Regions from separate parts of the Streptomyces sp. NPDC021093 genome, predicted to be linked through region 4. Evidence: riboswitches for the same ligand, from Rfam matches in the RefSeq annotation. Region 4 holds a riboswitch; each other region holds the start of a gene.
The links. A riboswitch is a leader RNA that binds a small molecule or an ion and turns the genes downstream of it on or off. The one in region 4 is predicted to bind cyclic di-AMP.
Positions count from the first base shown of each region.

Region 1: linked by a shared signal. The riboswitch ahead of ACH4SP_RS30870 (transglycosylase family protein) and the one ahead of ACH4SP_RS38160 (M23 family metallopeptidase) in region 4 are both predicted to bind cyclic di-AMP.
Region 2: linked by a shared signal. The riboswitch ahead of ACH4SP_RS12535 (M23 family metallopeptidase) and the one ahead of ACH4SP_RS38160 (M23 family metallopeptidase) in region 4 are both predicted to bind cyclic di-AMP.
Region 3: linked by a shared signal. The riboswitch ahead of ACH4SP_RS23485 (NlpC/P60 family protein) and the one ahead of ACH4SP_RS38160 (M23 family metallopeptidase) in region 4 are both predicted to bind cyclic di-AMP.

Region 1 covers NZ_JBIRQJ010000010.1:325,886-329,582, forward strand. Annotated here, with positions in the region: gene ACH4SP_RS30865 (transglycosylase family protein) at 113-1,300, shown strand; cyclic di-AMP (ydaO/yuaA leader) riboswitch at 1,576-1,772, shown strand; gene ACH4SP_RS30870 (transglycosylase family protein) at 1,775-2,488, shown strand; gene eno (phosphopyruvate hydratase) at 2,876-3,697, shown strand, end outside.
Region 2 covers NZ_JBIRQJ010000004.1:17,607-21,303, forward strand. Annotated here, with positions in the region: gene ACH4SP_RS12530 (aldo/keto reductase) at 1-933, opposite strand, end outside; gene ACH4SP_RS12535 (M23 family metallopeptidase) at 1,025-2,104, opposite strand; cyclic di-AMP (ydaO/yuaA leader) riboswitch at 2,386-2,519, opposite strand; gene ACH4SP_RS12540 (PP2C family protein-serine/threonine phosphatase) at 2,835-3,697, opposite strand, start outside.
Region 3 covers NZ_JBIRQJ010000007.1:320,347-324,043, forward strand. Annotated here, with positions in the region: gene pcrA (DNA helicase PcrA) at 1-1,538, opposite strand, end outside; cyclic di-AMP (ydaO/yuaA leader) riboswitch at 1,772-1,943, shown strand; gene ACH4SP_RS23485 (NlpC/P60 family protein) at 1,941-3,209, shown strand; gene ACH4SP_RS23490 (hypothetical protein) at 3,226-3,579, opposite strand.
Region 4 covers NZ_JBIRQJ010000016.1:139,723-143,419, reverse strand. Annotated here, with positions in the region: gene ACH4SP_RS38170 (M16 family metallopeptidase) at 1-53, shown strand, start outside; gene ACH4SP_RS38165 (M16 family metallopeptidase) at 101-1,468, shown strand; cyclic di-AMP (ydaO/yuaA leader) riboswitch at 1,700-1,868, shown strand; gene ACH4SP_RS38160 (M23 family metallopeptidase) at 1,882-2,676, shown strand; gene ACH4SP_RS38155 (GntR family transcriptional regulator) at 2,890-3,549, shown strand.

The DNA of each region.
Region 1 (3,697 bases), on a different contig from region 4:
GCGTGATCTCCACTGCATCGACTTGTGACGGGTGTTCGACTGCGGCTACGTTCACGGACGACCCAGCAGTTACGGCCAGAAGCCGGGTCACCGTCAGCTGAAAGGCAACCGCATGCGCTCCGGGAACGGTAAACACCGCCGCCCGCGTCAGGCACCCGCTCTCATCGTCGCGGCCGGGGTGACCGGATCCGCACTCGCGATTCCGCTCCTGGGCGCGACCAGCGCCAGCGCGGTCGAGTCGAACACCTGGGACCGCGTCGCCGAGTGCGAGAGCGGCGGCATGTGGAGTGCCGACCTCGGCAACGGCTACTACGGCGGGCTCCAGTTCTCGCAGGAGAAGTGGGACCAGTACGGCGGCGGTGCGTACGCCCCGCGGCCCGACCTCGCCAGCCGCTCGCAGCAGATCAAGGTCGCCGAGAAGGTGTTCGCCGCCGAGGGCCCGCAGGGCTGGCCGAGCTGCGCCGGCGTCTCCGGGCTCGCCCCGGGCGGCGGTGCTGATTCCGGTTCCGGTTCCGCGTCCGGCGGGGTCGACGCCGCCGATCCCGGCACGGACACCGGTGCACCGCCCAAGCCCCCGGCGGGCTCCGTGAAGCCGGACACCCCCGGCGAGAGCGCCCACCAGGACACCCCGGGCACGGGTGCGGACGCGGGCACGGGTGCGGGTAAGGACGCGGGTACGGATCCGGGTGCGAAGGCGCCGACCACCCCGGCCACCCCCGTCACTCCGACCACCCCCGCCATCCCGGGCAGCGGCCATCCCGCCGAGCCGACCCCCGGCTCCAGCATCGAGCCCAGCACCGGCCCGACCACCCCGGGCACCGAACTGCCCTTCCCCGGCGGCACGACGCCCGGTACGCAGGCCCCCGGCACGCAGACCCCGGGCACGCAGACCCCGGGCATCGAGTCCCCGGACGCGTCGGTCACGCCCGGCACGCCCGCCACTCCCGGTACGCCCGCCACCCCGGGCGCCACCGACCCCGCGGACGGAGGCCAGGGCAAGCACCGCGGCGAGCCCGCGCCGGAGAACTCCCTTCCCGTACCGGACAATTCGTCCACCCCGGACGGGACCGACGGACGCGATGAGGGCCGCCACGCCTCCCGTGACGGCGACAAGGGTGCGGACGGCGCACCCGGTCCCGGCGACTACACCGTGCGCCCCGGCGACAACCTCTGGCACATCGCCGACGAGGCGCACGTGCCCGGCGGCTGGCCCGCGCTCTACGAGGCGAACCGCAAGGCCCTGGGCGACGATCCGGACCTCATCAAGCCTGGCCAGAGCCTCGAATTGAGCGAAAAGTAGGCCCAGAACACAGGTAGTTCGGGACCTTATGTCCGGTTCTGCGCAAGTGAGACATGAGTCTCTCTGCCCCAACTGGCGTGTCCCTGCTGGAAGGTCCCGCCGTGCCCCCTCTGACCTGCGTAAACAACCGTGCAGGGAGGGCAAGTAGGGGCTGAATGTCCCCGATGGGCCTCTTTGAACATCGGGGACTCCTGTGATTACGGTCGTCCTCGCTCGCCACCGGTGGGCACCGGAGCCCGCACGCCGAATCCTGCCGGCGGGCCTCGGCAGCAGTCGTCGCGAAAGCGCCGTAGGCAGGAGCGGGGGACCCAAGGTAAGTGCCGGGCCCGGACGTTGAGAGACGGACGAGGAACGGCTTGGGGTGAAGCCGCCGAGACGGAACGCGGGAGAGATCCGCGGTCCCGACCGGAGGCCGGGCGAACTCACAGCCCGAACCCGACAGCTCACCTCGAAGGCGTCGGTGAGGGGATATCCATGTCGCTGTTCACTGGCAAGGGCAAGCACCGCCGTCCGTCCAAGGCCACCCGTGTCGCCACCCTCGCGGGTGTCACCGGTGTCGCGGTCGCCGCTCCGCTGATGGGGGCCTCCTCGGCCTCCGCCGCCTCCGTCGACACCTGGGACGCCGTCGCCCAGTGCGAGTCCGGCGGCAACTGGTCCATCAACACGGGCAACGGCTACTACGGCGGCCTGCAGTTCACGAACTCCTCGTGGGCGGCCGCCGGCGGCACCAAGTACGCGCCGCGCGCCGACCAGGCCACCAAGGGCCAGCAGATAGCCGTCGCCGAGCAGCTCCTCAAGATCCAGGGCCCCGGCGCCTGGGCCTGCGCGGGCGCCGGCAACCTCAGCAACGACGGTGTCGACCCGGGCGTCAGCACCGGCTCGGGCACGCAGAAGTCCGCCCCGAAGAAGCAGCACCGCTCCGAGGCCCCGACCGCCTCCCGCTCCGAGGCCCGCCAGGCCCCGAAGTCCGCGGCCCCGAAGTCCGAGGCCCCCAAGACGGCAGCCAAGCCGTCCGCCCCGATCCAGAAGGGTGACGGCGAGTACGAGGTCAAGTCCGGCGACACCCTCGCGAAGATCGCCGAGGCGAAGCACGTCAAGGGCGGCTGGCAGCACATCCTCGACCTGAATGAGGGAGTCGTCGTCGACGCCGACCTCATCTACCCGGGTCAGCAGCTCCACCTGAGCTGACCCCCGCGGAGACCCCGGCGGCCCACCCCCGCCCGGTCCCCGCGCAGTGGAGCGGACGGCCCACCCCCGTCCGCTCCGCACACCTGGACCCCGGCCGGGCGCGACTTCCCCCTGTACGCGCCCGGGCCGGGGCCCTTCTGCGTCCACGTCCCCTCGTATGGGCAGAGCCCGTACGCACGCTGGGTGAACAGGTCCGTAACACACGGCGACGGCCTTCAGGTCCTTCGTCCTGTATTACAGGCATTCGGGCATCTTTTCGTCCCAGCGGGCGGTCCATCGGCTGGCTGATGCCTGCGATCCGGTTAGGCTCATGTCGCAAGGCCGAAAGCGACCCTGCGCCGCGCCCCGTCAGCGGGCGCACCCCTCAGCGTCACATCCCATAAGGAGATGCTCGTGCCGTCCATCGACGTCGTCGTAGCCCGGGAAATCCTGGACTCCCGAGGCAACCCCACGGTCGAGGTCGAGGTCGGCCTCGACGACGGCAGCACCGGCCGTGCTGCTGTTCCGTCCGGCGCCTCCACCGGTGCCTTCGAAGCCATCGAGCTTCGCGACGGTGACCCGAACCGCTACCTCGGCAAGGGTGTCGAGAAGGCCGTTCTCGCCGTCATCGAGCAGATCGGCCCGGAGCTCGTCGGCTACGACGCGACCGAGCAGCGCCTGATCGACCAGGCGATGTTCGACCTCGACGCCACCGAGAACAAGGGCTCCCTCGGCGCCAACGCCATCCTGGGCGTCTCCCTCGCCGTCGCGCACGCCGCCTCCGAGGCCAGCGACCTGCCGCTGTTCCGCTACCTCGGCGGTCCGAACGCGCACCTGCTGCCCGTCCCGATGATGAACATCCTCAACGGTGGGTCGCACGCCGACTCCAACGTCGACATCCAGGAGTTCATGATCGCCCCGATCGGCGCGGAGTCCTTCTCCGAGGCCCTTCGCTGGGGCGCCGAGGTCTACCACACCCTCAAGAAGGTGCTGAAGACCAAGGGCCTGTCCACCGGCCTCGGCGACGAGGGCGGCTTCGCCCCGAACCTGGAGTCCAACCGCGCCGCCCTCGACCTCATCGTCGAGGCCATCACGCAGGCCGGTTACATCCCCGGCGAGCAGATCGCGCTCGCGCTCGACGTCGCCGCCTCCGAGTTCTACAAGGACGGCAAGTACGAGTTCGAGGGCAAGTCCCGCTCGGCCGCCGAGATGACCGAGTACTACGAGGAG
Region 2 (3,697 bases), on a different contig from region 4:
CAGCTTCGCCAGCTCGGCGTCGCTGAGCGTCAGGTCCGCCACCGCGAGCAGCGCGGGCAGCTGCTCGACCGTACGGGCGCTGGCGATCGGCGCCACGACGGTCGGCCGGGCCGCCAGCCAGGCCAGGGCCACGGTCGCGATCTCGGCGCCGTGCGCTCCGGCCACCTCGTCGAGCGCGGCGAGGACCTTGAGCCCCCGCTCGGTCTCCAGGTGCTTGGCCGCACCCTCGGCGCGTGCGCTCTGCACCGCGCCGCCGTCCGCCCGGTACTTGCCGGTCAGGAAGCCGGACGCGAGCGCGTAGTACGGCACGGCCGCGAGACCGGCCTGCGACGCGACGTCCTGGAGCTCGCCCTCGTAGGTGTCGCGGGAGACGAGGTTGTAGTGCGGCTGGAGCGCGGTGTACTTCGCGAGGCCCTCGCGCTCGGCGAAGTCCAGCGACTCCCGCAGCCGGTCGGCGGAGATGTTGGAGGCGGCCACTGCCCGCACCTTGCCGTCCCGTACCAGCTGGTCGAGCGCGGTGACGAACTCCTCGACGGGCACGGACGGGTCGTCGTAGTGCGTGTAGTAGAGGTCGATGTAGTCCGTGCCGAGACGGCGCAGCGACTCCTCGGCTGCGGCCTTGATGGTGGTGGCGGAGAGTCCCTTGTACGAGGGGTGGGCGCCGACCTTGGTGGCGAGGACGACCTCGTCCCGGTTGGAGCGGGCGGCCAGCCATTCGCCGAGCACGCGCTCGGACTCGCCGCCCTCGTTGCCCGGGACCCAGGCGGAGTAGACGTCGGCGGTGTCGACGAAGTTGCCGCCGCCGGCGGTGTACGCGTCGAGGACGGCGAAGGACTGGTCGCGGTCGGCGGTCCAGCCGAAGACATTGCCGCCGAGGGCGAGCGGGAAGACATCGAGGCCGGAAGAGCCCAGCGGGCGCAGGTGGGAAGTCATGAGGACGTCAACCACCCGGCCCGCCGGACCTATTCCATGCACTGGCCATCAAATCCGGCCGGATCACACCGGACCGGACGGGGCCCGCGGATCAGACCGAAAGGCCCTTGTCCCGCAGCCAGGCCGCCGGGTCGATGCCGTCGCCGCCCGGGGTGTGCACTTCGAGGTGCAGGTGCGGTCCGGTGACGTTGCCGGTGGCGCCCACGTTGCCGATGGTCTGCCCGGTCGAGACGTCGGTGCCCGCCGAGACGTTCATCTGCGAGAGGTGGCAGTACCAGATCTCCGTGCCGTCGCTCAGCTCCAGCACGATGCGGTAGCCGTACGAGCCCGAGTAGCCCGCGGACTTTATGGTCCCGCCGTGCACGGCCTTGACCGGCGTGCCCGTCGGGGCGGCGAAGTCGAGACCGGTGTGGTGCCCGGAGGACCACATCGAGCCGGCCTGCCCGTAGGTGGAGGTGAGGGTGTACGAGGAGGTGGGCAGCGAGTAGCTGGCGGCCAGCTTGGCGAGCCGCTCGGCCTCCGCCTTCGCCTCGGCCTCCGCCTTGGCCTTCGCCTTGGCCCTGGCCTCTGCCTCGCGCTTCTCCTGCTCGACCTTCTCCGCCTTGGCGTCGGCCTCGTCGCGCTGCTTCTTGGCCTCGGCGGCTGCGTCCTTGACGGCCTGCTGGCGCGCGGCCTCCTGGACCGCCTCGTCGGCGACGGAGCGCTGCTGCTCGGCCTGGTGGAGGATCCGCGCCCGCAGGCTCTCGCCCGCACCGACCTGCTGCTGCCCGGCGGCGGCGGGAGCGGCGGAGGCGGCGGCCGGAACGGCGGCGACCACCACGCCCGTACCGGAGTCGGCGTCGGAGTGCGCACCGGAGTCGGAGCCCGACACCAACGCCCCCACGCCCGGCAGCGACTCGGCGTCCGGCAGGGATTCGGCGAGCGAGGCGAGGGAGTCGGAGAGCTGGTCCGGCAGCGATATCGAGACGGCCGGCTTCTCCTGGGCGGTGGCGATCCCACCGGCGCCGACGGCGGCGATGACGCCGACCCCCAGCACCGTGGAGCTACGGGCCAGGGAGCCGCGCTGCTTGGCGACACGGTGCTTGCCGCGCACCGGAACGAGGGACTCCTCGGTGGGGTTCCACTCCTCGGCCGACGCGGCGGGGCCGCCGAAGGGAATGCCGGAGGGGATGTGGGAGGGACCGTCGGAGGAACCGCCGGAGGTGTTTCCCGAGGGGCCTTCGAACTCAGCGAATCCCTCGAAGCCGCCCCGGTGCTGCTGCGGAATCTCGGGCGCGAGGGGCGCGAGGCCGACGAGCGTGTCGCCCTGACCGTTGGCCGGGCCGTGCGTCCAGCCGTCCGTCCGGCCGCCTGTCGGGCCCTCCGTGTCGTTCGGGACTCCGTAAGCCTGGTACGAGAAAGCGGGGGCCGGTGTTTCGGGGGCAGGCCTGTTGGACGCCACGGGGGCGCGCTCCTTTCCTTCCTTCTCGCCTACCGGGTTAGCTGACGGGTTCGGAGCAGGAAGGTCTCCTACGGGCCAGGTGCGGCCCGATTCACCCCAATTGGTGGTTCCCCGGTTTCCTCACGGAATTCGGCGCACGCGCACGGCGCCGTCTCTGACGACGGCTGGGACGACCGCACTGCGTTATCGAACGTTAATAGACACACAAGTGGAATTCCAAGCTGTTCCGGGTGATCGTTAACGCTGCGCAGGCACTCACGGCCAAGGCATACGGGCACATATGACCGCGAATCAGGACGACACAGCGGCCTCCCGAAACACATGCGTTCCGCCCCCGCAAACCCTCCACAACTGATAGATCGTCAATTGTTATGCGGAGGGCTCCCCTTCGAGCACACCCCGTGACCGACCGGCCGCACGCCGCCGCCCGCACCGCGCACCTTCCCCGCACCCACCGCGCTCACGGCCGTTTCACGATCTCCACGGTCCGGCGCCGCTCCGGCTGGCCCACCCCCGGCCGCCCCACCGCGAGCAGCGCCATGTCGTCGGTCTGCTTCCCGCCCGTATGCACCCGTACGTCACTGGTCAGCGCGTCCAGCACGGCGTCGGGCCCCGGATAGAGCGAGCGCCGCAGCCGTACCGCCGGGTCGTAGAAGACCCCGGCCGCGTCCCGCGCCTCGGAGAGCCCGTCCGTGTAGAACACCAGCGTCGAGCCCGCGGGGTACGCGAACTCCCGCGCCCGGTCCGGCCAGTCCCCCAGGTCCCCCATCCCCAGCGGCAGCGCGAACTCCTCCGGCTCCAGCACGTCCAGCTCGCCGTCCGCGTACAGCAGCAGCGGCTCGGGGTGCCCCCGGTTCACCAGTCGTACGACGCCCTCGCCGCGCGGGATCTCGGCGAGCACCGCCGTCGTGAAGCCCTCCAGCGCGTCAAGGCCGTCCCGCCGCCGGCCCTCGCGCGCCAGCGCCCGCTCCAGCCGCTGCGCGACGCCCTCCAGACAGCTCTCCGTCTCGGCGGCCTCCCGGAACGCACCCACCACCACCGCGACCGCCTCGACGGCCTCAAGCCCCTTGCCCCGTACGTCCCCCACGACGAGCCGCACCCCGTAGGGAGTGTCCTGCACGGCGAACAGGTCGCCCCCGATGAACGCGTCCGCCTCCGCCGCCTCGTACCGCGCGGCGATCTCAAGACCGCCGATCCGGTCCGGCGGGATCGGTACGACCGCCCGCTGCGCCGCGTCCGCGATGACCCGCACCGACGCGAGCTGCCTGCCGCTCTTCCGTACGACCCGGTTGATCAGGATCGCGAGCACGGCCACCGTCAGCA
Region 3 (3,697 bases), on a different contig from region 4:
AGGGCCTGCGGGAAGCTGATCCGCTCGCGCAGCGACAGCGCGTCGATCATGGCTTCGGCGCGCTCGCCGATGCCGCGCTTGGGCACGTTGAGGATGCGGCGCAGCGGGACGGTGTCCTCGGGGTTCGACAGCACGCGCAGGTAGGCCAGGATGTCCCGGACCTCCTTGCGCTCGTAGAAGCGGACGCCGCCGACGACCTTGTACGGCAGGCCGACCCGGATGAAGATCTCTTCGAAGACGCGGGACTGGGCGTTCGTACGGTAGAAAACGGCGACGTCGCCGGCCTTGGCGTCGCCCGCGTCGGTGAGGCGGTCGATCTCCTCGGCGATGAACTGGGCCTCGTCGTGCTCGGTGTCCGCGACGTACCCGGTGATCTGGGATCCGGCGCCGGCGTCGGTCCAGAGGTTCTTCGCGCGGCGGTTCTCGTTGCGCTCGATGACGGCGTTGGCGGCGGTGAGGATGGTCTGGGTGGAGCGGTAGTTCTGCTCCAGCAGGATCGTCTTCGCGTCCGGGTAGTCCTCCTCGAACTGGAGGATGTTGCGGATCGTCGCGCCGCGGAAGGCGTAGATCGACTGGTCGGCGTCGCCGACGACGCACAGCTCACCGGGGGCCTTGCCCTCGCCGGAGGGCCCGACCAGCTCCCGTACCAGCGTGTACTGGGCGTGGTTGGTGTCCTGGTACTCGTCGACCATCACGTGCCGGAAGCGCATCCGGTAGTGCTCGGCGACGTCGGGGAACGCCTGGAGCAGATGCACCGTGGTCATGATGATGTCGTCGAAGTCCAGTGCGTTCGCCTCGCGGAGGCGGGACTGGTACATCGCGTAGGCCTGGGCGAGGGTCTTCTCGAAGCCGTCGGCGGCCTGGCCGGCGAAGGTCTCCTCGTCTATCAGCTCGTTCTTCAGGTTGGAGACCTTGGCGCTGAAGGACTTCGGCGGGAACTTCTTCGGGTCGATGTCGAGGTCGCGGCAGACCAGGGCCATCAGACGCTTGGAGTCGGCGGCGTCGTAGATCGAGAAGGAGCTCGTGAAGCCGAGCTTCTTGGACTCGCGGCGCAGGATGCGGACGCAGGCGCTGTGGAAGGTGGACACCCACATCGCGTTGGCGCGCGGGCCGACCAGGGCCTCGACGCGCTCCTTCATCTCGGCCGCGGCCTTGTTGGTGAAGGTGATCGCGAGGATCTGGCCGGGATGCACACCGCGGGCCGCGAGCAGGTGCGCGATGCGATGGGTGAGCACACGGGTCTTGCCGGAACCGGCTCCGGCCACGATGAGCAGCGGCGATCCGGCGTGCACGACGGCTGCGCGCTGGTTGTCGTTCAGCCCGTCGAGCAGGGCCGCCGGGTCGACCACCGGGCGGGGGGCGCCGTCCCGGTAGTACGCGTCGCGGGGCGGCGGCGGGCCGTCGAAGGCGCCCTGGAAGAGGTCGTGCGGAACCTCCTCCGCGGGGGCACCGTCATCGGTGTCCTCCGGGGGAGGCGGGGCCGCGTCGTCCTTGTGCTGGAGGTCGGCCAGGAAGCTGTCGTCAAAGAGGCTGCTCATCGCCTACCGAGTCTAGGCGGCCGCACTGACAGCAGGTCCCGGTTTCCGCCACCACCGTCCGTGACCTTGCCCAGCACCACCCGCGACCACCTTCCGTGACCCGACCCTCACCGCTTGCAAAGGTCACGAAAATGTATCGGGCATATCGAACATCAGGCTTCCCACCCGTCACGGGGATTGGCTACGGTGCTGCGCGAGCGGCCCGTACCCCCCTCGGCGAACCGCGCCGGAACGGTGCCCTCACGCCGAATTCGCGCCGCCCGCACGGTGGTTCGGAACCGGGGACCCACACGCATCACCGGGGTGAATCGGCCCGTCCCCCACACACACCTGGGCCGTAGGGCACCTTCCGTCAGTCCGCCCGAACCCGACAGCTAACCCGGTAGGCGGTCCACGGAAGGAATGCCTGCTTTGGCATCGCATCGCAAGCCGCGTACCCGCGCCACGTCGCTGATACGTTCCACCGCTCCCGGATTCGGCGTCACCACCGCCGCCCTGGTCACCGTCGGCCTGGTCGCCCAGTCCGCCCAGGCCGCGCCCACCGCACCCGCCTCGCCGAAGCCCTCGGTCGAAGAGGTGCAGAAGAAGGTCGACGACCTCTACCGGCAGGCCGGGACGGCGACCCAGAAGTACAACGCGGCCAAGGAAGCCACCCGGCAGCAGAAGGAGAAGCTCGACGGGCTCCTCGACGACGTCGCGCAGCGCACCGACAAGCTCAACGAGGCCAGGCGGGCGCTCGGTACCTTCGCTGCCACCCAGTACCGCAGCGGATCGGTCGGTTCCACGGCCGCTCTGCTCCTGGCGCACGACCCGCAGTCGTACTTCGACTCGCGGCGGCTGATGGCGCGGACCACCGATCGGCAGAAGAAGCTGGTCGCCGACTACAGCGCACAGCAGCAGTCCGCCGCGAAGCACCGGGCCGTGGCGACCCGCGGTCTGGAGCGGCTGACCACGTCGCAGGCCTCGCTGCGGGAGTCCAAGCAGGACGTACAGGACAAGCTCGGGCAGGCGCGCGGGCTGCTGTCGCGGCTGACCGCCGAGGAGAAGGCCAAGCTCGCGGAGCTGGAGCGCAAGCGCGAGGCGGAGGCCAAGCGCAAGGCGGAGGAGCTGGCGCGGCAGCAGGCGGAGGAGGCGGCCAGGGAGAAGGAGCGGGAGGAAGAGAAGGAGAAGGAGCCCGGGCAGGGGTCCGGATCCGGGTCGGGTACCCGTACCGGTACCGGTACGGGCACAGGCACGGGCACGGATTCCGGTAGCGGCTCGGGCTCCGGCAGCGGCTCTGACTCCGGCTCCGGCTCCGGCTCCGGCTCCGGAAGCTCGTATTCCACGAAGGCCGCGAAGGTGCTGGACTTCGCCCGCGCCCAGATCGGCAAGCCGTACATCTGGGGCGCGACCGGCCCCTCCTCGTACGACTGCTCGGGGCTGTCCCAGGCCGCCTGGCGGGCCGCCGGGGTGACCCTGCCGCGGACCACCTGGGACCAGGTGAAGGTCGGCACCCGGATCGCGACGAAGGACCTCAAACCGGGTGACCTGGTGTTCTTCTACGACGACATCAGCCACGTCGGCATCTACAAGGGCAACGGAATGATGATCCACGCACCGAAGCCGAACGCGAAGGTGCGCGAGGAGTCGATCTACTACATGCCGATCTACGGGAGCGTACGGCCGGCCTGACCGGTCCCGCCGGAACTCAGGTCCAGAGGACGGCGACGAAGATATTGACCGCCGTCAGCCCGCCGACCGCGCCGAACAGCGCCTTCTCCACCTTCTCGTCATCGCGCTTGACGTAGACGAGGCCCAGGATCACCACCAGGATCGCCAGCTTGATGCCGAGCTTGACGTTGTTGAGGGTGTGGTCCTGGGCCTGGTTGAGCCCGACCAGGGCGATGCCGGTGACCAGCATGGTCAGCGCACCGTGCAGCATCGGGGGCGTGAAGCGGGCGGTGCCCGCGCCCATCGCCTTCATCTGGGTCAGGAAGCCGCCGAGGAGCGAGGCGATGCCGATGATGTGGAGTCCTACGAAAACATTGATCAGTACATCCATGGGGCGGAGCCTAGCCAGGCGTTAGCAGGGGGATCGCGGCAGGGCGGGCCATTCCGTCCCATCGATCACAGTGGGCGCGGAAGTGGTGATTCCGCATCCCAGTCGTCGATCATCTGCG
Region 4 (3,697 bases):
CCGACGTCGTACAGGAAGTCCAGCAGGAGCAGCAGGAAGGGGCGGACCAGTGACGGAGACCGCAGCCACCACCGGCAAGGCCGCAGCCGTGACCAGCGAGATGCAGTTCCACCCGCAGCCGCAGGCGGGCCCCGCCACCCCGTGGGCCTTCCCGGCCCCCGAGCGCGGCGCCCTGCCCAACGGGCTGGTCGTGCTGCGCTGCGACCGCCCCGGCCAGAAGCTGGTGGCCGTCGAGGTCAACCTCGCGGCACCTCTTGAGGCCGAGCCCCAGGGCCTGGACGGCGTGGCCACGATCATGTCGCGCGCCTTCACCGAGGGCACCGACAAGCACTCGGCGGAGGAGTTCGCCGCCGAGCTGGAGCGCTGCGGCGCCACCCTCGACGCGTACGCCGACCACCCCGGCATCCGGGTCTCCCTCGAAGTGCCGGTCTCCCGGCTGCCCAAGGCGCTCGGCCTGCTCGCCGACGCCCTGCGCGCGCCCGCGTTCGCGGACGGCGAGATCGACCGTCTCGTGCGCAACCGGCTCGACGAGATCCCGCACGAGGCGGCCAACCCGTCCCGGCGGGCCGCCAAGCAGCTCTCCAAGGAGCTCTTCCCGGCCTCCTTGCGCATGTCGCGCCCCCGCCAGGGCACCGAGGAGACGGTCAAGGCCATCGACTCGGCCGCCGTGCGCGCCTTCTACGAGGCGCACGTCCGCCCGGCCACCTCCACGGCCGTCGTCGTCGGCGACCTCACCGGCATCGACCTGGACGCCGTCCTGGCCGACACCCTGGGGGAGTGGACGGGCAACACCGCCGCGCCGCGCCCGGTCCCGCCGATCACCGCCGACGACACCGGCCGCGTGGTCATCGTCGACCGCCCGGGTGCCGTCCAGACCCAGCTGCTGATCGGCCGCATCGGCCCGGACCGGCACGACCGCGTCTGGCCCGCCCAGGTTCTCGGCACGTACTGCCTCGGCGGCACCCTCACCTCGCGCCTGGACCGCGTCCTGCGCGAGGAGAAGGGCTACACCTACGGCGTGCGCGCCTTCGGCCAGGTGATGCGCTCCGCCGCGGACGGCAGCGGCGCCGCCATGCTGGCCATCAGCGGCTCCGTGGACACCGAGTCGACCGGGCCCGCCCTGGACGACCTCTGGAAGGTCCTGCGGACGCTCGCGGCCGAGGGCCTCACCGACGCCGAGCGCGACGTCGCCGTGCAGAACCTGGTCGGGGTCGCCCCGCTCAAGTACGAGACGGCGTCCGCCGTCGCGGGCACGCTGGCCGACCAGGTCGAGCAGCACCTGCCCGACGACTTCCAGGCCCAGCTGTACGCCCGGCTCGCCACCACCGGCACGGTGGAGGCCACGGCGGCCGTCGTGAACGCGTTCCCGGTGGACAAGCTGGTCACGATCCTGGTCGGCGACGCCTCGCAGATCGCGGAGCCCGTACGGGCGCTGAACATCGGTGAGGTCACGGTCGTCACCGGCTGACCGGTCGGAGGGCCGCACAAGGCCGTTCGTACGACCGGCACAAAGCATGACAAGAAGGACCCCGATGACTCCCGAGTCGTCGGGGTCCTCCCTTATGTCCGATTTATTGGAGAGGTTGCCTGTCTGCCGTGTGGGCTCCGTTACAAAAAGGGCTGTCTGTTTGGCGATTGAAAGAAGTGCCGCTTAGCGTCGGTCCGGCTGTCCGTCAGAGTGCGCCGCAACCGCGGCACCGGGCAGTCATCGCCGAGTCCCCGTCAGGCGCGAGCCTGGGGAGCCGGGGACCCACTCAGTCCCTGGGGTGAATCGGACGCCATCGCCCTTCACGGGCCGGTGGGGCCCGTAGGAGACCTTCCTGCTCCGAACCCGTCAGCTAACCCGGTAGGCGAGAAGGAAGGAAAGGAAACAGCCACTTCATGGCGTTCACCCGTGCCGCCGGGAAGCACCGGCGTCCCTCCGTGCTGTCGCGCAAGAGCGCCAACATCGCCGGAGTCGCCGCCCTCACCACGACCGGTGTCATCGGAACGCTGGCCCCGCAGGCCATCGCCGCCGAGCACGACCTGTCGGCCGAGGACACCGGCACCATCCGCGCCGTCGTCATGGAGAACACCGTGACGGAGACCCTCACCGCCCAGGTCGAGGCACAGGCCACCGCCCAGAAGCAGGCGTACGACAAGGCCGAGGCCGAGCGGAAGGCCGAAGAGGCCCGCAAGGCGGAGGTCAAGCGCAAGGCCGAGGCCAAGGCGAAGAAGGAGCGCGAGGAGCGCGAGCGTGCCGCCCGCGAGGCCGAGCGCAAGCGCCTCAACGCCTTCCGGCTGCCGGTCGCGGACTCGTACGTCAGCACCAGCTACAAGTCCGGTGGCGCGCTGTGGTCCTCCGGCAGCCACTCCGGCGTCGACTTCCACGCCTCGTCGGGCAGCTCCGTCGTCGCCGTCGGTGCCGGCACGGTCGTCGAGGCCGGCTGGGGCGGGGCGTACGGCAACAACATCGTGATCAGGATGAACGACGGCTCGTACACCCAGTACGGCCACCTCTCCTCGATCGGTGTCTCCGTCGGCCAGTCCGTCATGTCCGGCGAGCAGATAGGCCTCTCCGGCTCCACGGGCAACTCCACGGGCCCGCACCTGCACTTCGAGGCCCGCACCTCCTCCGAGTACGGCTCGGACATCGACCCGGTCGCGTACCTGCGCGGCCACGGCGTCGGCGTCTGACCGCACCCGCGGCTGCCGCACCTGCTGCTGCACGCGTCGCCGTACCTGCTGTTCGGGAATGCCCCGGCTCTCCACGAGCCGGGGCATTTCTGTGTGCGCTCTCCCCGGAGTTCAGGCTGGAGTTCAGGCCAGAGTTCAGGATTTTCTTCGGTAATTCCGCCGCGTTGCAATAGAGTTGAGAGAAGGATTCGGCGGGCAGACGGAGGTCCGGGCATGCGCATTCCCGCGCATTCGGTGTGTACGGCGATTCGCGACGACATCGTGTCCGGAGCTCTGCCGCGCGGCAGCCGGCTCACGGAAGAGCTGCTGGCCCGCCGGTACGGCGTCTCGCGCGTCCCGGTCCGCGAGGCGCTGCGCACCCTGCAGGCCGAGGGCTTCGTCACCACCCGCCGGCACGCGGGCGCCTGCGTCGCCGAGCCGACCGCGCAGGAGGCCGCCGACCTCCTGGAGATGCGTACGCTCCTGGAGCCGCTCGGTGCGGCGCGTGCGGCCGTTCGGCGGACGGAGGCGCACCTCAAGGTGCTCCGCGGGCTCGTCAGGCTGGGGCAGGACCGGGCCGGGCGGGCCGATGGCGAGGATCTGACCTCTCTCACCGGCTGGTTCCACGAGACCCTGGCCCAGGCGTCCGGCAGCCCCGGCCTGATCACCCTGCTGGCCCAGCTCAAGCACAAGATCGCCTGGATGTACGTGGTGGAGCGGCCGGCCAGGCCCGCCGAGACGTGGGCCGAGCACGGCGCGATAGTCGACGCGGTGACCAGGCGCGACGCGGACCGGGCCAGGGCGCTGACCGCACGGCACGCGGAGCGGGCGGTGGCCGCGCACCGCATGAGGATTCCGCAACAAGCAGTCAACATGACGGGCGGCCGGAATTAACACGCGGGCCGTATACAAGTCGTAGCGGAAAAGAGCCCCGGACGGACGCAAATTCACCGGTGTTCCTGGCGCCCTGAGGCGTTCTTGGTGAACTGAATTCTCGGGATCAGGAAACGACGGAAGCCGCGGCCCCCGAATTCGGGATGCC